One region of the Desmospora activa DSM 45169 genome, then DNA from elsewhere that is predicted to be linked to it. Evidence: riboswitches for the same ligand, from Rfam matches in the RefSeq annotation. Region 1 holds a riboswitch; the other holds the start of a gene.
The links. A riboswitch is a leader RNA that binds a small molecule or an ion and turns the genes downstream of it on or off. The one in region 1 is predicted to bind thiamine pyrophosphate.

Region 1 (5,280 bases):
TTCCGGTTGCGGCGGCAAAGCAGATCGGGGCACTTCCCCATGACGGGGATCTGTTGGATGTTGTGTTTTTATCCCATATGCGTCAAAACGGCATCGATGTGGTGGCGGGGATTCAGTCTTAAGGTGTGTTTTGATGATTACAACAACAGACAGAGGCTTGAAAACTGGGAGGGGTGGATCGTTGCGAACGGAAGAGATGCTGCTCAATGTGGGCCCACAGCACCCGAGCACCCATGGTGTTTTTCGACTTGTCTTAAAGATTGACGGGGAAATCATTCGGGAAGCGACACCGGTAATCGGATATTTGCACCGGGGAACGGAAAAGTTGGCTGAAGACCTGCCTTATACACAGATTATCCCTTATACCGACCGCATGGATTATGTAAATGCGATGAACAACAATCACGCCGTGGTCTTGGCGGTAGAGACGTTAATGGGCGTGGAAGTGCCGGAGCGAGCGGAATACCTACGGGTGATTGTGACGGAATTAAACCGGGTGGCTAGTCATCTGGTCTGGTTTGGCACCTATCTGTTGGATATCGGGGCGATGAGTCCGTTTTTGTATGCCTTTCGCGATCGGGAAAAAATTGTGGAACTGTTCAATGAACTGTGTGGGGCACGGCTCACCTACAACTATATGCGTGTCGGCGGAGTCAAGTGGGATGCGCCGGAAGGATGGTTGGATCAAGCGCGGGAGTTGGTGGGTTATCTAAGAGGAAAGTTGGATGAATATCACAATCTCGTCAGTGGCAATGAGATTTTTCTGTCGCGGGTAAAAGGAATCGGTCGCTATGATGCGGCGACAGCGATTCAATATGGGTTATCCGGTCCTAGTCTTCGCTGTACCGGGGTAAAACGGGATTTACGCAAAGATCAATCCTATTCACTCTATGATCGCTTTGAATTTGATGTTCCTGTCGGTACAGACGGCGATTGTTACACCCGGTTTAACCTGCGCATGGAAGAGATCGTTCAGTCGCTCGCCATTGTAGAACAAGCGCTGGAGCAGATTCCGAATGAAGGTGCGGTTATGGCCAAAGTTCCCCGTGTGTTACGCCCACCGGAAGGGGAAGTATATGTGGCCGTAGAAAATCCCCGGGGTGAATTGGGTGTCCATCTGGTCAGCAAAGGAAAAGATAAACCGTGGCGTATCCACTGGAAGCGACCCTCCTTTAGTAACCTTCAAATCTTGCCCCATTTGCTGCAAGGGGAAAACGTGGCTAATCTGATCGCCATTCTCGGTGCTGTTGATATTGTGTTGGGTGATGTGGATGCATGAGTTGGACTACTCAAGCTAAAGACGGATTACCATCCCAACCAGCGTGGGATACGTTTGTTAGCAGCCTCTCCCCCTGAGTGGGGAAGTTTTTTTTATGCAGCTTTTCCAAGTGTGTACATATACTTAAATAGGGAGATCCTAATTGATAGAGGTGTTAAGTGTTAAGGCGATCCCGATTGGTAAGTTTCCTCAAGCGGTATCCCTTTTGGCTGAAGGGTAGTTATGATATTCTAATCTTATTGGGCGTGAAGGATGGAGCGGGGCTGAGTGATGGAACAGACGATGTTGGAAATCATTTGGCAATACGGATACCTGGGTATCTTTCTCTTTTTGGCGTTGGGAATCGTCGGATTACCTTTGCCGGATGAGATTATGATGACCTTTGTCGGTTATCTGGCCTCTGTGGGGCAATTAAATCTAGCTCTGACGTTTTTTAGTGCATGGGCAGGTTCCATGTGCGGGATTTCAGTCAGCTATTGGTTGGGGAAGCGGTTAGGCTATCCTTTTTTTAATCGCTATGGGAATAAGGTATGGATTACCCGTAGGCGTTTAATACAGGCCCGGCTTCTCTTTCGCAAATACGGCAGCTGGGTTTTGTTTTTTGGTTACTTTATTCCCGGGGTCCGTCATGTGACTGCTTATATTGCTGGTATTTCCCAACTATCGATAAATCAATTTGCCCTATATGCTTATAGCGGGGCGTTCACCTGGTGTACCACCTTCATCGGAGTCGGTTTTTTCGTTGGTGCCAAGTGGGGAAAAATGATCGAAATGGTCCATCATTACGGAGTGATGCTGCTGTGGATGATGTTGGCAATCGGCACCGTTTGGATCGTGCGCCACATTGTCTCACAATACTCACACCTGTTCATCCGAAAATAGGTCACAATCGAGGAACATACCCATAACAGACCCTGGTTTGTGACCATATCCTATAAGAACAACCATGCTCATCACTGCTTCTTTGTTCTGGAGAGGAGAAATCAGTCGAGATGACCGAATGGTTGGCTTGGTTCCCTAAGGAATTGCAAGTATTAATATTGGCGGGCACCCCTTTTGTCGAGCTAAGGGGGGCGATTCCTTATGCAACCGTGATCGGCCTGCCGTATCATCAAGCTCTTTTGTTTGGGATCCTCGGCAATCTGATCCCGATTATCCCTTTGCTCTACTTTTTTGAACCGTTGATGAAGTGGCTATACAAACAGTCTCCGCGCTATCGCCGTTATTTTGACCGCATTCAGAAAAATGCGGTGGAAAAAGGCGGTTCGATTCGCAAATTTGGGGCGCCGTTGGGACTGTTTCTGTTTGTGGCCATACCGATGCCGGGTACGGGTGCGTATACCGCCTGTTTTGCAGCGTCTTTCTTCCGTGTGCCCTTCTGGGTTTCAGTTGGTTCAATCGCAGGGGGAACGATTGTTTCCGGCCTGATGTTTGCCACGTTGAGCCATTACTTGGCTTCCTGGTTTGGTTGGATGTAGAAAGAAAAAACCATGGGTGTTTCGCCCATGGCAATGATGGACAAGCCAAAAAGAGATTGAGACATGTTGATTATCAAGAGGGTGGAAGGGTTTTTGAAAGCGAAGAGCCTTAGATAAGAGAAAAAAGGAGGAATCAAACCATGCCAAAGGTACACATCATCGTTGGAAAAGAAGAGCATTCCCTGGAAGTGGGAGAAGGGGACAACTTGCTGTTTGAAGCGGTTTCCCGTTCGGTGATGATTCCTTTTAACTGTACTTCCGGCCGATGTGGAACTTGTCGTGTCCGCGTAGTGGAAGGAGCGGAACATTTAAGCGAAATGGGCGACCGGGAGGAGCTCCGCCTGGGAGACGAACAGGTGGAAAAAGGGTATCGCTTGGCTTGTCAATCGTTTGTGTTTGGTGATGTTACGGTAGAAGTGCCGCAACCTCGCTTATATTAAAGTGAATTTGCCGTTTGACGGAATCTCGAATCCATTGCTACAATGGAGACAAATCACATACCTGATCTTACTCCACTAGGGGTGCACCATGTGCTGAGAGGGGGCTTGCTCCCAACCCTTTGAACTTGACCTGGTTCATACCAGCGTAAGAAAGTGGGGAAACCGTATGATTGAGCATTTTCGCCGGTATCCCCATGGATACCGGCTTTCTCATGTGGTTAACCGTCAACGGCCCCAACTCCACTTGGTTGTTGGGCATCCGTACTCATTGGAACAGGTGGTAGAGGTGTGTCAAGAAGCACATTCTTATCTGGATCATATTCATCTGCGATTAAAGGGAAGCACAGCGAAGACGGTAACACAATGGGCAGAAAAGTTGCTGTCGATAACGAGCACACTTTCCCACCAGTTAGTAATCAATGGCATGCCTGAGGTAGCCAAAACGTTTAATGTTGGCTTGCATTTGCCGGAATCGGCCCCTTTTGTCAAAGATCATTCGCGGGCGGTGGGTGTTTCGGTTCATTCCGTTGCATCGGCCCAAGTCAAGGAGACGGCAGGGGCGGCGTATCTCTTTTTTGGTCATGTCTATGACTCGCAGTCAAAGCCAGGGTTGCCGCCGCAAGGTGTAGCCGCTCTGCGCAAAGTGGTTAACGGCGTTACCATCCCAGTTATCGCGATCGGCGGTGTGGAGGAAAGGCGCTTGGCAGAATTGGGCTCGACAGGGTGTGCTGGAGTGGCGGTGATATCAGCGATCATGGATGCTCATGATCCGGGCGAGACCGCTCGAAGAATGCGGGAGGCGTTGGTGCGACATTGGACCTAAAAGGAGCGAAATCCGATATGACGCAAACAGCGGATGTAATCATTGTCGGCGGCGGGGTAATCGGGTGTGCGATCGCCTACGCGTTGGCGGAAAAAGGGACAGAGGTAACCGTGTTGGAACGGGATCGTATTGGGGCTCATGCCTCATCGGCAGCGGCGGGAATGCTGGGAGCCCAGGTGGAAATGTCGTTTCCCGGTCCCATGTTGGATCTCTGTTTACAAAGCCGAGAACGGTATCCTCTGTGGCAGCACCGTTTGCTGGAGCAGACGGGTTTGGATATTGAGCTGCGGGAAGAAGGGATTCTCCGTTTGGCACGGACGGAGGAGGAAGTAAAAGCACTACAGGAACGGGAAAATTGGCAGCATCGCTACGGGTTAAATGCTTCTTGGATTGAAGGGGAAGCCCTGTCGCTGTCGGAACCTTCTTTGTCTCGCGAATGGTTGGGCGGATTACACATTTCCGGTGACGGACAGGTGCTGGCTCCCCGTCTGGTCCAAGCACTGGCACAGGGGGTTCGCGTGAACGGCGGATCGATTGAAGAAGGTGTGGATGTGCATGATGTAGTGACAAAAGGAAGGCGGGCAACGGCGGTAGAGACCAATCGCGGTACCTTTTATGGTGAAATGTTGGTGTTGAGTGGTGGGGTTTGGCTTTCCTCGCTTCTTTCCCGCCTGGGGATGTCACTTTCTGTCTCTCCTGTCAAGGGGGAGTCAATCGCCTTGCGTCCACAACGACCCTTGTTTCAACGGACATTGTTCGGGTCAGAAGGCGTTTATCTCGTGCCCAAACGGGATGGGCGCGTGTTGGTAGGGGCGACGGAAAAGCCGGGAGATACCCGTCCTGGGGTAACGGCAGCAGGGGCGGCATGGCTGTTGCAGGAAGCGATTCGCCTCGTTCCCGCTCTAAAAGAGGCGGAATGGATTGACGCCTGGTCCGGCTTCCGTCCACGAACAGCGGATGGGTTGCCGGTGTTGGGGCCGTTGTCCGCTTGGAACAATGTATTTGTCGCCGGCGGTCACTTTCGGAACGGCATTTTGCTGGCGCCTGCCACCGGCGAAGGGATGGCTGCTTGGATTTTGGGGGAAAAGGTGCCGGAGTGGGAGGCGTTTTCACCGGAACGATTTCAGAAGGTGGCGATCTCAGAACAGGGAGGTGGGAGGCCGTGACGATTGAAGTAAATGGAAAAAAGATGGAGCTGCCGGTGGAAGTAACCACGATTGCCGCTCTTCTCCGTCATCTACAATTGGAATCCCGCATTGT
Region 2 (5,280 bases), 440 kb from region 1:
CATTCATTTGCGTAGGGTTCACACATCACTGGATAGTGTTAAGCATACCAGTGAGTCGTGGATGGAGGAAACTATGGAGACCGGGTTTTTACCTTTGAAAAAGTTTGCATCGTTCGGTACCAGGAAGCAACCGTACCGTCAGGAACACCGGCGGTTAAAATTTTGCGTGGGCCAATCCGGCGGCAAGATCCCGCTTCCATCAAGAGAAGGTGGTCCGCCGCTTCTGCCAGCTCCAAATCGTTGGTAGCCAGTACAGTAATCCCGTGTTGACGACGGCGAGTCAATTCCTGCATAAACAATTGCCAGCCCCAATCATCCAATCCATGGGCAGGTTCGTCCAGCAACCAAATGGGTGGTTCGCTGATCAGACTGCGAGCGATTATGTAACGGGCTGCCACATCCCGAGACAATTCATTTAACGGCTGTTTTCGAACACCAGCCAACCCCCACCGGGCAATCAGCTCCGCGGCACGTTTTTTCGGTTGTGGAAGCTGATAGGATTGAGCCAGATACAGAAGAGACTCATCCAAGGGGGTGTCATGATTCAACCGTTTTCGCTGGGGGACATAACCGATACGCTGTCGCAGTGCTTCCATCGGGGAAGCACTGCCCATGGCAGCGATGCTTTTTGACCATACATGAACTTCACTGCGGTGGGTTTGGTAGGTGATCCTTCCGTCATCCGGGACAGCCGCCGCCGCAGTCACCCGCAGCAGTGTGCTCTTGCCGGAGCCTTCCGGTCCCAGTATGACAGTCACTCCCTGTTTTAGGGAAGCTGTGAAGTCCAGCAGTCCGGTCTGCGCTTGGCGTTGGTAGGAAAAACGATCGCCCTCTTCTTTTCCATAAAACACTTTGTTCACATGAGACCATTCAATGCGCAAGAAACCATCATCCTTTCCAACCCATCCGCTATCACCAGCATACCCTATCTATAGGAGTAATGGAAAGGCACAACCCCGGTTTCTGCCGGAAACGGTGACAACTTTGGTTGTGATTATCCTTTTTATAGACAGATGGAATCGACAAAAAGTTGCGGTGATCACATAAAAAAAATTCAATTTTTCCGTTGCCAATGTCATCCGGATATGATAAGTTGTTGGGCAAGCAACCTCATACAAACGGGAGCTTGGAGGAGCCAGGCTGAGAGGGCGGGTAATCAACGCCGACCGTTAAACCTGATCTGGGTAATGCCAGCGTAGGAAATGGAAAGTATCCTTTGTATGATCTTGAGCGGAATGTCGAATTCGGACCGAACCTCAAACAAGAGGGCGGTGAAGATTCGACGCAAAGGCTCACCATCACCGGTGGGTTCGTTCATAGCAAAGGAGCCGTACGCTGCCGTACGGCTTTTTTTATTGATTGCAGTATCACCGCCCCCGTCTGACCCTCTTGCTGTTGGTGGGGTTGCCAACAAAGTGAGGAGGATTAACCATGCAACCGATCCATCATCATTTTCCCAACAGCCACAAGGTGTATCAAACCGGATCACGGGAGGATATCCGGGTACCGATGCGGGAGATTCACCTTTCCCCGACCCAAGGCCGCTTTGGAAACGAGGACAACGCACCCCTACGCGTCTATGACAGCAGTGGTCCCCACACCGACCCGGATATGGACATCGATGTGACTGCAGGACTGACACGCTTACGCTCTCGCTGGATCCACGAACGCAGTGACGTGGAGGAGACAGAAGGACGACCGGTAAAGCCGATCGACAACGGCCGCCGCTCCGATCGCGATCACACCCCGGAATATCCAAAATTACGCCGCCGTCCCCTGCGAGCGAAAACCGGCCATAATGTGACGCAACTCCATTATGCACGACAAGGCATCATCACCCCTGAGATGGAGTTTGCCGCTATCCGCGAAGGGGTTTCCCCGGAATTTGTCCGCAGTGAAATCGCCGCCGGCCGAGCCATCCTACCCTCCAACATCAATCACCCCGAAAGTGAGCCAATGGTGATCGGCAAGCATTTTCACGTAAAAATCAACGCCAATATCGGCAATTCCGCCGTCTCTTCCTCCATTGAAGAAGAAGTGGAGAAAATGATGTGGGCCACTCGCTGGGGAGCGGACACAATCATGGATCTCTCCACCGGCAAGGATATCCATACTACCCGGGAGTGGGTGATTCGCAACAGTCCCGTTCCTGTCGGCACGGTTCCGCTGTATCAAGCCTTGGAAAAAGTGAACGGAGAACCGGAAAAACTCACCTGGGAAATCTATCGCGACACCCTGATCGAACAGGCGGAACAAGGGGTGGATTATTTTACTATCCACGCCGGGGTCCGACTGCACCACATTCCCTTAACCGCTAACCGATTGACGGGAATCGTCTCCCGCGGTGGATCGATCATGGCCGCCTGGTGTTTAGCTCACCACCAGGAAAGCTTTCTATACACGCATTTTGAGGAAATTTGCGAAATTATGCGTACCTATGACATTGCCTTCTCCTTAGGTGACGGTCTACGACCGGGGTCCATCGCCGACGCCAATGATGAGGCACAATTTGCCGAGCTGGAAACCTTGGGCGAGCTGACCGCGATCGCCTGGAAACACGATGTCCAGGTAATGGTGGAAGGGCCCGGTCACGTCCCCCTGCATCAGATCAAAGAAAACGTCGACATTCAGCAAAAAGTATGCCGTGAAGCGCCTTTCTACACCTTGGGACCGCTGACAACGGATATCGCCCCCGGCTATGACCATATCACCTCTGCCATCGGGGCGGCGCTAATCGGCTGGCACGGCACCGCTATGCTCTGCTATGTAACGCCCAAGGAGCATCTGGGCCTGCCCAACCGGGATGATGTAAAAGAAGGCGTAATCACCTACAAAATCGCCGCCCATGCTGCTGATCTGGCCAAAGGTCACCCTCAGGCCAAACAGTGGGACGACGCCCTCTCCAAAGCGCGGTTTGAATTTCGCTGGGAAGATCAGTTCAATCTGTCGTTGGACCCCATCCGCGCCCGCCAATATCATGATGAAACCCTTCCCGCCGAACCGGCCAAAACCGCTCATTTCTGCTCCATGTGCGGACCGAAATTTTGCTCGATGCGCATCACGCAAGATATTCGAGAATATGCAGCGGAACGGGGGTTGGATACCCGCGAGGCACTCGAACAGGGCTTACAGGAAAAAGCGGAAGAATTTAAGCAGAGCGGTGCACAAATTTATCGATAAATATTTTTAACGGAGCCTATGAGGCTCCTTTTTTAAATCCGCCATATCTAGAGAGCATTATAAATTTATGTTATAAGTCCCACACTCCATCCTCCCCCACAATAGGCATAGATACAACCTTTATCACAATTACCGATATTAGTCATAGATATCACGTTGACGTCTGTATTTACAGGCGTCAACTTTTAATATTTCGAGAGAGCACACCCAATAGAGGATAACTACCCGTAAATTGATGCCGATTTAGTCCCAGTCTCGATCGGCATAATGCAATCCTAGTTGATAAGCCTGGGTAAGCATTTTTTCTATCAGTACCGGATTTGGCTTAATCGTCTCATAAAAAAGTTCAACGCTGGAACGGGGGATGCCACAATAATGGGCTAAACCCACATTAAAATAATGGGAGATCATCTCATCGTATTGCCGCTTCTCAAAACGTTCAATCGGAGCGCCTGCCAAGCTCAACCACAATACCGATCGATGGTGGAGCTTATTGGGACCATATGCAAAACCATAGTTCCAAACACGGTCGATATACCCCTTTAACATCGCCGGCATGCTCCACCACCACAACGGAAAAATAAAAGCCAACGCTTCATGCCGCTGCAATCGTTTCATCTCTTCTTCTACTTCTACTGAAAATTGCTGCTGATCAGCTGACCAATTCGGTTCATCCGCTTCCCACAATACGGGATTAAAGCCACTACGGTACAAATCGAATACTTCCGTCTCGTGCCCGGCATCTTTTAAACCTTGTACAAATCGATCCGCCACGGCAAAGGTTAAAGAGTTTTTCCTGGGATGTGTAACAACGGTAAGGACATTCATGTTGTTCCCCTCCATGTTCTTGAATCAAGTATATCTATAGTGTATGATGACGCTTGAGTTCAGTAAAATAGATATTATTGAATATACAGTTCAATAAAAACGATAGTAAAAGGGATGATAACATGGAACTCCGTCACCTGATCACTTTTCGCACCATTGTCGATGTTGGTGGATTTAAAAAGGCGGCAGAGGAACTGGGGTATGCCCAATCTTCCATCACGACTCACATCAAAGAGCTGGAAAAAGAACTGGGTACTCCTTTGTTTGATCGCTTTGGGAAAAATATCACCTTAACACAAACCGGTAAGCGTTTTCTCCCTTATGCTGTGGACATCATCCAACTTTATTCAAAATCGAAAGAAACGATCGATGATACCGATGAACCCTCCGGCCAACTAACCGTCGGCGCTTCCGAATCAGCGATGATCCACTGGATTCCTACTGTAATCTCAACATTTATGAAAGACTACCCCAAGGTAGAGCTAATTTTAAAATCACTCGATTATCCCGATGTATCGGCTCAATTGAGCAAAGGGGATATCGATCTTGCCATCTTGGTTGAAACCTCCCCATGGTCTCCCAAAGAATTAACCGTCAAAAAGTTAAAAGAGGAGAAGCTTGTATTGGTGCAATCGGCGAAAAACGGAACGGCGATAAAAGACCGAACCATGCTGTATATGGAGCAAGCATGTAGTTGGCGCTCGATTTTTGAAAATCATGTGCAGATCGAAGGGAAAACATCCATCACAAAAGTGGAACTCGCCAGTATTGAAGCGATTAAACAGTGTGTCTCCTGTGGTCTCGGCACCTCTTTATTGCCTCACTTTACCGTGAAAGATGAACTGGAAAGCGGGGAATTGAAAGCGATTGAAGCGGACGTACCCAACAATGCAATCGCCCTCTATGCGGCTTTTCACAAAAACAAATGGATCACCAGAAGCTTGGACGCCTTTCTAAACGTCCTAACGAAAAGAAGTTGACACCTGTCAGGCCGGCGTCAACTCGATTCTAAGTATGATATTGGGACAAATGTTGCAATTGCCATGGAGCTCCGACCTGTATATGGCCTTCCTAATCGCGCAGAGCCGATAATCAGGCAACAACATCTGTCAAAGCTGCATCGTCAAAATAATGATTACCGATATCAACGGAATCGCGGTAACAAATGCGATAGCAACCATACAGAAAAGATTGAGCAACATCTTTCCCTTTTCCGAAATACGGGGATTGTTGATCACTTCCTGACGAGTGAGGAAAATATTGATGCAACCA

Region 2: linked by a shared signal. The riboswitch ahead of thiC (phosphomethylpyrimidine synthase ThiC) and the one ahead of C8J48_RS10090 (thiamine phosphate synthase) in region 1 are both predicted to bind thiamine pyrophosphate.

The regions. Positions count from the first base shown of each region.
Region 1 covers NZ_PZZP01000001.1:2,071,783-2,077,062, reverse strand. Annotated here, with positions in the region: gene C8J48_RS10115 (isochorismatase family protein) at 1-122, shown strand, start outside; gene C8J48_RS10110 (NADH-quinone oxidoreductase subunit D) at 134-1,279, shown strand; gene C8J48_RS10105 (DedA family protein) at 1,550-2,161, shown strand; gene C8J48_RS10100 (COG2426 family protein) at 2,272-2,757, shown strand; gene C8J48_RS10095 (2Fe-2S iron-sulfur cluster-binding protein) at 2,898-3,197, shown strand; TPP riboswitch at 3,265-3,366, shown strand; gene C8J48_RS10090 (thiamine phosphate synthase) at 3,364-4,020, shown strand; gene thiO (glycine oxidase ThiO) at 4,038-5,186, shown strand; gene thiS (sulfur carrier protein ThiS) at 5,183-5,280, shown strand, end outside.
Region 2 covers NZ_PZZP01000001.1:2,507,524-2,512,803, forward strand. Annotated here, with positions in the region: gene C8J48_RS12060 (ABC transporter ATP-binding protein) at 72-881, opposite strand; TPP riboswitch at 1,109-1,219, shown strand; gene thiC (phosphomethylpyrimidine synthase ThiC) at 1,432-3,180, shown strand; gene C8J48_RS12070 (NAD(P)H oxidoreductase) at 3,424-4,008, opposite strand; gene C8J48_RS12075 (LysR family transcriptional regulator) at 4,131-4,988, shown strand; gene C8J48_RS12080 (hypothetical protein) at 5,118-5,280, opposite strand, start outside.